Regions from separate parts of the Streptomyces sp. NPDC056361 genome, predicted to be linked through region 2. Evidence: riboswitches for the same ligand, from Rfam matches in the RefSeq annotation. Region 2 holds a riboswitch; each other region holds the start of a gene.
What was found. Region 2 has a riboswitch for cyclic di-AMP ahead of ACFCY7_RS35010 (M23 family metallopeptidase). Riboswitches for the same ligand answer to the same signal wherever they lie in the genome.
Positions count from the first base shown of each region.

Region 1: it holds a riboswitch for cyclic di-AMP, as region 2 does, so the genes downstream of both, ACFCY7_RS28580 (M23 family metallopeptidase) here and ACFCY7_RS35010 (M23 family metallopeptidase) in region 2, are expected to answer to the same signal.
Region 3: it holds a riboswitch for cyclic di-AMP, as region 2 does, so the genes downstream of both, ACFCY7_RS23045 (transglycosylase family protein) here and ACFCY7_RS35010 (M23 family metallopeptidase) in region 2, are expected to answer to the same signal.

Region 1 is NZ_JBHJQI010000108.1:5,567-8,831, reverse strand. Features, by position in the region: gene ACFCY7_RS28585 (aldo/keto reductase) at 1-343, opposite strand, end outside; gene ACFCY7_RS28580 (M23 family metallopeptidase) at 402-1,493, opposite strand; cyclic di-AMP (ydaO/yuaA leader) riboswitch at 1,505-1,651, opposite strand; gene ACFCY7_RS28575 (PP2C family protein-serine/threonine phosphatase) at 1,876-3,078, opposite strand; gene ACFCY7_RS28570 (MFS transporter) at 3,260-3,265, opposite strand, start outside.
Region 2 is NZ_JBHJQI010000166.1:15,274-18,538, reverse strand. Features, by position in the region: gene ACFCY7_RS35015 (GntR family transcriptional regulator) at 150-833, opposite strand; gene ACFCY7_RS35010 (M23 family metallopeptidase) at 1,039-1,809, opposite strand; cyclic di-AMP (ydaO/yuaA leader) riboswitch at 1,822-1,986, opposite strand; gene ACFCY7_RS35005 (M16 family metallopeptidase) at 2,185-3,265, opposite strand, start outside.
Region 3 is NZ_JBHJQI010000071.1:14,961-18,225, forward strand. Features, by position in the region: gene ACFCY7_RS23035 (cytochrome P450) at 1-289, shown strand, start outside; gene ACFCY7_RS23040 (transglycosylase family protein) at 408-1,442, shown strand; cyclic di-AMP (ydaO/yuaA leader) riboswitch at 1,701-1,874, shown strand; gene ACFCY7_RS23045 (transglycosylase family protein) at 1,878-2,582, shown strand; gene eno (phosphopyruvate hydratase) at 2,870-3,265, shown strand, end outside.

The DNA of each region.
Region 1 (3,265 bases), on a different contig from region 2:
CGAGGCGGCGCAGCGACTCCTCCGCGGCGCCCTTGATGGTGGGCGCGGAGAGCCCCTTGAAGTGGGGGTGGGCGCCGACCTTGGTGGCGACGACGATGTCGTCGCGGTTGCCGCGGGAGGCGAGCCAGCGGCCGATGACCGTCTCCGACTCGCCGCCCTCGTTGCCCTCGACCCACGCGGAGTACATGTCCGCGGTGTCGACGAAGTTGCCGCCGGCGGCGGCGTAGGCGTCGAGGACGGCGAAGGACCGGGCCTCGTCGGCGGTCCAGCCGAAGACGTTGCCGCCCAGGGCGAGCGGGAAGACGTGCAGATCGGAGCTGCCCAGCGGGCGGAGAGAGGTCATGGGGTGATCAACCCCGCCCGCCGCCGGGCCTATTCCGTGCGAGCGGCCCGGGACGGCCTCAGACCGTCAGGCCCTTGGAGCGGAGCCACTGCGCCGGGTCGATGCCGTCGCCGCCGGCGGTGTGGACCTCCATGTGGAGGTGGGCGCCGGTGACGTTGCCGGTGGCGCCGACACGGCCGATGGTCTCGCCGGTGCCGACGGTCTGGCCCGCGGAGACCGTCATGGACGAGAGGTGGCAGTACCAGACCTCGGTGCCGTCGGCGAGCTCCAGGACGATGCGGTAGCCGTAGGAGCCGGACCAGCCCGCGGACTTCACGGTGGCGCCGTGGACCGCCTTGAGCGGGGTGCCCGTGGGCGCGGCGAAGTCGAGGCCGGTGTGGTAGCCGGAGGACCACATCGAGCCGGACTGCATGTAGGAGGCGGTGAGGGTGTACGAGGAGACGGGCAGCGAGTAGCTCGCGGCGAGCTTGGCGAGGCGCTCGGCCTCCGCCTTCGCGGCGGCTTCCGCCTCGGCCTTGGCCTTCGCCTCCGCCTCGGCCTTCGCCTTGGCCTCGGCGGCCGACTTCTCCGCCGCGGCTTCCTTGGCCGCGGCCTCCGCGGCGGCCTTCTCGGCGGCCAGCTTCTCCGCGGCGGCCTTGTCGGCGGCGTCGGCGGAGGCCTGCTGCTGCTCGGCCTGCTGGAGGATGCGGGCGCGCAGGGCCTCGCCCGCGTCGGCGCCGGTCGCGGTCCGGTCGGTCGCATCGGTCTGCTCGTCGGCCACCGTGGTGTAGGTGGCGGCGGTGAGCGGGTTCGGGTTGGCGCGGGCCGGGCTGACGGGCTCGCTGTCCTCGCCGGGGAGGAGGTCGCCGACGCCGGGGAGGTCGTGGGCGTCCGGGAGGTCGAGGTCGGGGAGCGATATCGCGACCGGCGGCTTCTCCTGCGCGGTGGCGAGGCCGCCCGCGCCGACGGCGGCGATCACGCCGACGCCGAGGACGGTGGAGGAGCGGGCGAAGTTGGAGCGCTGCTTGACGACCCGGTGGCGGCCGCCGGAGCGGCTCTGCGCGCGGAGGGAGTCCTCGGTGGGATTCCACTCGGTGTCCGGGGCGGCGGGACCCGCACCACCACCGAAGGCATCGAAGGGGGCTTCGGGTGCGGGAGTGTTGGACGCCACGGAGGCGCGCTCCTTTCCTTCCTTCTCGCCTACCGGGTTAGCTGACGGGTTCGGAGCAGGAAGGTCTCCTACGGGCACGGTCGCACAGGTGCGAAAGGCCCGATTCACCCCAAGTGGTGGTTCCCCGGTTCCTCTTCAGGATTCGGCGCGCGCGCACGGTGCCGTCTCTTGCGACGGCTGAAACGACCGCGCTGCGTTATCGAACGTTAATAGACAGGGGGTCCCCATTCCAAGCCGTTCCCCTTGATCATTCATTGAAATGGGAGGGAAAGGCCCGAGTTGACCCCCCTTCAGAACGCAACCGCCGGAGATCGCCGATCTGACGTTATGTCAATTGTTATCGCAGTGACACCTCTCGACTACGCCTGGTCACCGCGTCCGGTCATCCCGTCCCCTCCGGCGGCACCACCGGCATGGTCCGCCGCCGCTCCGGCTGCCCCACCGCCGGCCGGCTCACCGCGAGCAGCGCCATGTCGTCCGTCGAACCGCCGCCCGTGTGGAGGCGTACGTCGTCCACGAGCGCGTCGAGCAGCTCCTCGGGCCCCGGGAAGATCCGGCCGGCGAGCCGCTCGGCCGGATCGTAGAAGACGCCCTCCGCGTTCCGCGCCTCCGAGAGGCCGTCGGTGTAGAAGAGCAGGGTCGCGCCCGGCGGATACGGCCGCGCCTCGGCACGGTCCGGCCAGCCCGCCAGGTCCCCCATGCCGAGCGGCAGGGCCGCCTCGGCCGGCTCCATGAGGTCGAGCCGCCCGTCCGCGTACAGCAGCAGTGGGGGCGGGTGCCCGCGGTTCACGACCCGTACGAACCCGCCGAACGTGCCGGTGCCGTCGGTGCGCGGGATCTCGGCGAGGACCGCGGTGGTGAACCCCTCGAAGGCGTCGAGACCGTGCCGGCGGGTGCCTTCGCGGGCCAGCGCCCGTTCGAGCCGCTGCGCCACGCCCTCCAGGGTCCGTTCCTGTTCGGCCGCCTCCCGGAAGGCCCCGATGACGACGGCGACGGCCTCGACCGCGTCCATCCCCTTGCCCCGGACGTCCCCGACCACCAACCGCACCCCGTGCGGGGTGTCCTGGACGGCGAACAGGTCGCCGCCGATGAACGCGTCCGCCTGCGCCGCCTCGTACCGCGCCGCGCACTGGAGTCCGCCGATCCGCTCGGCGGGCATCGGCAGCACCGCCTTCTGCGCGGTCTCCGCGATGACCCGCGCCGAGGCGAGCCGCTCGCCGCTGCGGCGCACGACCTTGTTGATGAGGAGGGCGAGCGCGGAGACGGTGAAGACGGTCAGCGTCTCGGTGAGGGCCGGGATGTCGTCGGCGGTGCCGTTGTAGACGTGCAGCCCGGCGCAGGCGAGGACGGCGGCGATCCCGGTGACCAGGGTGGTGAGCATGGAGAAGAAGGGCGCGGCGATCAGGGGGGCGGCGGAGAAGAGCGGCGCCGCCGTGTACGCCGGCGGTGTCTGCACGTCGAAGACGACACCGCCCATGATGACCAGCGGGGGCAGCGCCCGGATGAAGCTCCGGGCGCTGCCGTACGCCGGGCGGCTCTCGCCGCGCCGACGCCCGCCGCCCGTCACTCTTCGGGGGTGCCCCACCTGTGCTCTCCTGCCCGGTCCGCCCGGCCGCGGTCCGCACCGCGCCCTCCCAGGGTGGCCGCCGCACCCCCGGGCGGCGACTCCCGCGGGGCCGAGTGGCGTAGCCCCCGGGCGGCGACTCCCGCGGGGCCGAGTGGCGTAGCCCCCGGCCCCGCGGGCCCGTCACCGTCCTGGCGGGCCGTCAGCC
Region 2 (3,265 bases):
CCTCCCCGGATTCACCGGGCCCCCCCCCCTCGGTTGGGCGGGGGCCCCGTCCCCCGGCCCCCCACGGCCATTCACATTCTCCCGGTCATTGTTCCGGGCAGCACGAATAACGCCGCTCGAATACCTCTTCTTTGTATACGGTGCGCACGTTAATTCCGGGCACTCGCCGTGTTGACTGCATGTTGCGAAACCCTCACACGACCCCGCTCCGGCCTTTTGAGCCGGTGCAGCGGCAGGGAGCGTTCGGCGTGCAGCACGGTCAGCGCCCTGGCCCGCTCGGCGTCACCGCGCGCCACCGCGTCGACGATGGCGCCGTGCTCGGCCCAGGCCTCCACCGGCTGGGCGGGCACGTCCACCGCGTACATCCAGGCGATCTTGTGCCGCAGCTGGGTGAGCAGCGCCGTCAGGGCCGGGCTGCCCGAGGCCTGCGCGAGCGTCTCGTGGAACCAGCCGCCGAGCGAGCGCAGATCCTCGCCCTGGCCGCGCCTGGCGCGCTCCTGGCCCAGCCTGACCAGGCCCCGCAGCACCTTGAGGTGGGCGTCGGTGCGCCGCTGCGCGGCCCGCGCGGCCCCCAGCGGTTCGAGCAGCGACCGCATGTCGAGCAGGTCGGCCGCCTCCTGCTCGGTGGGCTCGGCGACGTGCGCCCCCGCGTGCCGGCGGGTCACGACGAAGCCCTCGGACTCCAGCGTGCGCAGGGCCTCGCGGACCGGGACGCGCGAGACCCCGTACCGGCGGGCGAGTTGTTCCTCGGTCAGCCGGCCGCCCCGCTCGTAGACGCCGGAGACGATGTCGTCCCTGATCGCCGTGCATACCGAATGCGCGGGAATGCGCATGTCCGACCTCCGCCTTGGTCCGCGCGAGACAATTCGAGCAGCGCCTGTTCTGCGCCTGATCATCGACTCTATTGCAGCGCGCCGGGATTTCCGATGCCCCGGCCGAATCCATGGCCTTATTCCACTGCCCCACGAGCAGCGAAAAGCCCCGGCTCAGTACGAGCCGGGGCTTTTGCGACGCGGTGCGGAACCGGGCCGGGCGGGGTCAGACGTGGACGCCGCGGGCGCGGAGGTACGCGATCGGGTTGATGTCGGAGCCGTAGTCGGCCCCCGTGCGCGCCTCGAAGTGGAGGTGCGGGCCGGTCGAGTTGCCGGTCGAGCCGGAGATGCCTATCTGCTGGCCGGGCTCGACGGTCTGGCCGACGTGGACCCCGATGGAGGAGAGGTGCCCGTACTGCGTGTACGTGCCGTCGTTCATCCGGATCACGATGTTGTTGCCGTACGCGCCGCCCCAGCCGGCCTCGACGACGGTGCCGGAGCCGACGGAGACGACCCGGGTGCCGTAGGCGGCGTGGAAGTCGACGCCGGAGTGGCTGCCCGAGGACCAGAGCGAACCACCGGTCTTGTAACCGGTGGAGACGTACGAGCCGGCGATGGGGAGCTGGAAGGAGGCCAGACGGCGGCGCTCGGCCTCGCGGGCGGCGCGCTCGCGCTCCTGGCGGATCTCCTTGGCGCGGGCCTCGGCCTTGCGCTTCGCCTCGGCCTTGGCCTTCGCCTGGGCGACGGCCTCGACGGCCTCCTGCTCCTGGGCGGCGGCCTGGGCGTCGATCCGGTCCACGAGGGAGTCCTCGGTGATGACCTGGGTGAGGCCGGTGTCCTCGGCGGAGCGGTTGTCCGTGTCGGCGGCGAGCGCCGGGGAGGCGAGGGTTCCGATGACGCCGGTGGTGGCGAGCGTCGCGACGCCGGCGATGCCCACGCTGCGGCGCGCCATCCGGCTCGGACCACGATGCTTCCCGGTGGCACGGGTGAACGCCATGTAGTGGCTGATCCTTTCCTTCCTTCTCGCCTACCGGGTTAGCTGACGGGTTCGGAGCAGGAAGGTCTCCTACGGGCCCCTCCGTACGGGACGAAGGCGTCCGATTCACCCCAGGGACTCATGTGGGTCCCCGGCTCCCCAGGCTCGCGCCTGACGGGGACTCGGCGATGACTGTCCGATGCCGCGGCTGCGGCACGTGCACTGACGAACAGCCGCACCGACGCTATGCGGATCGTCTTTCAATCACCAACCGGACACGCCTTTTGTAAGACATGCCACAGGGCAAAGGGTCACCCTTGCTCTCAATACGGACATAGCGAGAGGCCCCGGCGAACATGCCGCCGAGGCCCTCCCGTTGTCACACCGGAACCGGAATCAGCCGGTCACGACGGTCACTTCGCCGATGCCGAGCGCCCGCACGGGCTCCGCGATCTGCGCCGCGTCGCCCACCAGCACCGTGACGAGCCGGTCCACGGGGAAGGCGCTGACCACGGCAGCGGTCGCCTCCACCGTGCCGGTCTCGGCCAGGCGCGCGTACAACTGGGCCTGGAAGTCGTCCGGAAGGTGCTGTTCGACCTGGTCGGCGAGCGTCCCGGCGACGGAGGCGGCCGTCTCGTACTTGAGCGGCGCGACCCCCACCAGGTTCTGCACGGCGGTCTCGCGCTCGGCGTCGGTGAGCCCCTCGGCGGCGAGGGTGCGCAGCACCTGCCACAGGTCCTCGAGGGCCGGACCGGTGTTGGGGGTGTCGACGGAGCCGCTGATGGCGAGCATCGAGGCGCCGTTCCCCTCGGCGTCCGAGCGGAGCACCTGGCCGAAGGCCCGCACGCCGTACGTGTAGCCCTTCTCCTCGCGCAGGACCTTGTCGAGCCGCGAGGTGAGGGTGCCGCCGAGGCAGTACGTGCCGAGGACCTGGGCCGGCCAGACGCGGTCGTGCCGGTCGGCACCGATCCGGCCGATGAGCAGCTGGGTCTGCACGGCTCCCGGGCGGTCCACGATGACGACCCGTCCGGTGTCGTCCGCCGTGATCGGCGGCATCGGGAGCGGCTCGGCCGGCTCGCCGGTCCAGGCGCCCAGCGTGTCCGCGAGGACCTTGTCGAGGTCGACGCCGGTCAGGTCGCCGACGACCACCGCCGTGGCGGTGCCGGGCCGGACGTACGCGTCGTAGAAGGCGCGGACGGCGGCGGCGTCGATCGCGGCGACGGTCTCCTCGGTGCCCTGGCGCGGCCGGGACATCCGGGACTCGGCCGGGAAGAGCTCCTTGGAGAGCTGCTTGGCGGCGCGGCGGGACGGGTTGGCCGTCTCGTGCGGGATCTCGTCGAGACGGTTGCGCACCAGGCGCTCGATCTCGGTCTCCAGGAACGCCGGGGCGATCAGGGCCTCGGAGAGCAGCCCGAGCGCCTTGGGCAGCCGGGAGACGGGGACCTCCAGGGAGACCCGTACGCCCGGGTGGTCGGCG
Region 3 (3,265 bases), on a different contig from region 2:
GGTGCTCGCCGCCGCGAACCGGGACCCGGCGCGGTTCGCGGGGCCGGACGTGCTGGACCTCACCCGGCGGGACAACCAGCACCTCGGGTACGGGCACGGCATCCACTACTGCCTGGGTGCGCCGCTCGCGCGTCTGGAGGGCCAGACCGCGCTGGCGACCCTGCTGACTCGCCTGCCGGACCTGCGACTTGCCGTCGACCCGGACGAACTGCGCTGGCGCGGAGGGCTCATCATGCGGGGTTTGCGCACGCTTCCGGTGGAATTCTCCCCTTCCGTACCCCCGCAGTGAACTGACGGTTCATCAGAACTGTGATCTTCGCGTGATCGCCGGTCCACCGACTTGTGACGAGCGTTCGAATACGGCTACCTTCACCGCAGTCTTCAGCCGTCACGCGAAAGGCGCTTCTATGCGTTCCGGGAACGGACGACACCGTCGCCCCCGTCAGGCCCCCGCCCTCGTCGTCGCCGCCGGTGTGACCGGATCCGCCATGGCGCTGCCGCTGCTCGCCACGGGATCCGCCTCCGCCGCCGACGCCTCCACCTGGGACCGGGTCGCCGAGTGCGAGTCCGGCGGCCAGTGGAGCGCCAACTTCGGCAACGGCATGTACGGCGGCCTCCAGTTCACTCAGGACAGCTGGGAGCGCAACGGCGGTCTGGCGTACGCGCCCAGCCCCGACCTGGCCAGCCGCGCCCAGCAGATCGCCGTGGCCGAGAAGGCTCTTGCCAAGGGCAGCACCGAGTGGGCCACCTGCGCGCCGATCGCCGGCCTGACGAACGACGGCAAGGGCACCGGGGTGGACCCGGGCCCGACCTCCGTCCCGAAGGCGCCCACGGGGCCGGTCGCCGAGTCGAACCGGACCGACGGCCTGCCGTCGGCCTCCGCCACGGCCGCCGGGAAGGCGAAGACGGCCACGGCCGTCCCGTCGCCCGTCGCGCCCACCACGCCGGGGACCCCGGACTCCTCGGTCACCCCGGGCGGGTCCGTCACCCCCGCGCCGACGACTCCGGGCACGCCCGATGAGTCCGTTACGCCCGGTACGCCCGTTTCCCCCGGCGAGGTGGGGGATGACGCGTCGTCGGACGCGCCGGGATCCGGTAAGCACCGGGGCGAGGCTGCCGCGGAGGAAACCGACAAGCCGGGCAAGTCCGGTGAATCCGGAAAGCATGCGTCGTCCACGGACAAGTCCGCCGAAAACTCCACCGCGACGCCGTCGGCTGGCGGTGTGAAGAATTCGGGCGCAACGGACAGTCAGGGCACTTCGGGCGCGTACACCGTGCAGCCCGGCGACAGCCTTTCCGACATCGCGCAGTCGAACGAACTGCCCGGAGGCTGGACGGCCCTCTACGACGCCAACCGCCAGACGGTGGGCGCCGATCCGGACCTGATCCTGCCTGGTCAGAGCCTTGAACTGACGAAGGATCCGGTTTCGGCGGAGGGGTAGTTCGGGGCTGTATGTCCGGATCTGGGCAAGTGAGACATGGGTCTCTTCGCCTCAACTGGCGTGTCCTGTCCGTAACCTTTGCCTCCGTCACCTCTCACCTGCACAAACGCCCCCCACCGGAGGGCAAGTAAGGGCGATATTTCCGCAATCGGCCTCTTTGAACTTCCGGTGGGTCTGTGTCTACGGTCTTAACCGCTCGCCACCGCGGGCCCCGTCGACCGAAACGCCGAATCCTGCCGTCGGCCGATGGGAACAGTCGTCGCGTCAGCGCCGAAGGCAGGAGTGGGGGACCCAAGGTAAGTGCCGGTCCCGGCCGTTGAGACAGACGGCCGAAGACCGGCTTGGGGTGAAGCCGCGTGCTAGGACACGCGGCCGGGCAACTTTCCGGCCCGAACCCGACAGCTCACCTCACAGGCGTCGGTGAGGAGAATCTCCATGCTGTTTTCCGGCAAGGGCAAACACCGTCGTCCCTCCAAGGCCACCCAGGTCGCCACGCTCGTCGGCGTCACCGGTGTCGCCGTCGCCGCCCCGCTGATGACCGCGGGCACCGCGTCGGCCGCCACGGCCTCCGAGTGGGACCGCGTCGCCCAGTGCGAGTCCGGCGGCAACTGGTCCATCAACACCGGCAACGGCTACTACGGCGGCCTGCAGTTCTCGGCCTCCACCTGGGCCGCGTACGGCGGCACCGCCTACGCCCCGACCGCCAACCAGGCCTCGAAGTCCCAGCAGATCGCCATCGGCGAGAAGGTCCTCGCGGGCCAGGGCAAGGGCGCGTGGCCGAGCTGCGGCGTGGGCCTCTCCAGCGCCGCGTACACCGGTGGCACCACCGAGGCCCCCAAGCGCACGGCCACCGAGCCCACCACGCGCAGCGAGCAGCGCCAGGCCCCGAAGAAGGCCGCGGCCGTCAAGAAGGTCACCTCGGCCAAGAAGGCCACGGCCCGCAAGACCGTCACCACCCCGGCCGGCAAGACGGTCAAGAAGGGTGACGGCGAGTACCGGGTCGAGGCCGGCGACACGCTCGGCACCATCGCCCAGGAGCACGGCGTCCAGGGCGGCTGGGAGAAGCTCTACGACCTGAACAAGGACGTCGTCGCCGACGCCGACCTCATCTACGTGGGCCAGCAGCTCCACCTGCAGTGAGCCTGACGACCCTCCCGCGGTGACCACCCCGGTCCGGCGCGCCTCCCCCCCCCGTGCGCGCCGGGCCGGGGTTCCGTCTGTCGGACCCCCGACGTGGGACCCCTGAGCAGTTACTGTCCAGTAGATCTGGGGCCCTTCGTCCCCATGTGCATGCCCTTGGGTCCTTTTTCGTCCCAGGGTGCGGGCGCCCGGCGGGCCGGAGCCCCCGGGGCGGTTAGGCTCTTGTCGCAAGGCCAAGCGACCTGCATCGACCTTGCGTCACATCCAGCGTCACATCCCAGAAGGAGATGCTCGTGCCGTCCATCGACGTCGTCGTAGCCCGGGAAATCCTGGACTCCCGAGGCAACCCCACGGTCGAGGTCGAGGTCGGCCTCGACGACGGCAGCACCGGCCGTGCTGCTGTTCCGTCCGGCGCCTCCACCGGTGCGTTCGAGGCCATCGAGCTTCGCGACGGTGACCCCAACCGCTACCTGGGCAAGGGTGTCGAGAAGGCCGTCCTCGCCGTCATCGAGCAGATCGGCCCGGAGCTCGTCGGCTACGACGCCACCGAGCAGCGACTGATCGACCAGGCCATGTTCGACCTGGACGCCACCGAGAACAAGGGCTCGCTCGGCGCCAACGCCATCCTCGGCGTCTCGCTCGCCGTGGCGCACGCCGCCTCCGAGGCCAGCGACCTCCCGCTG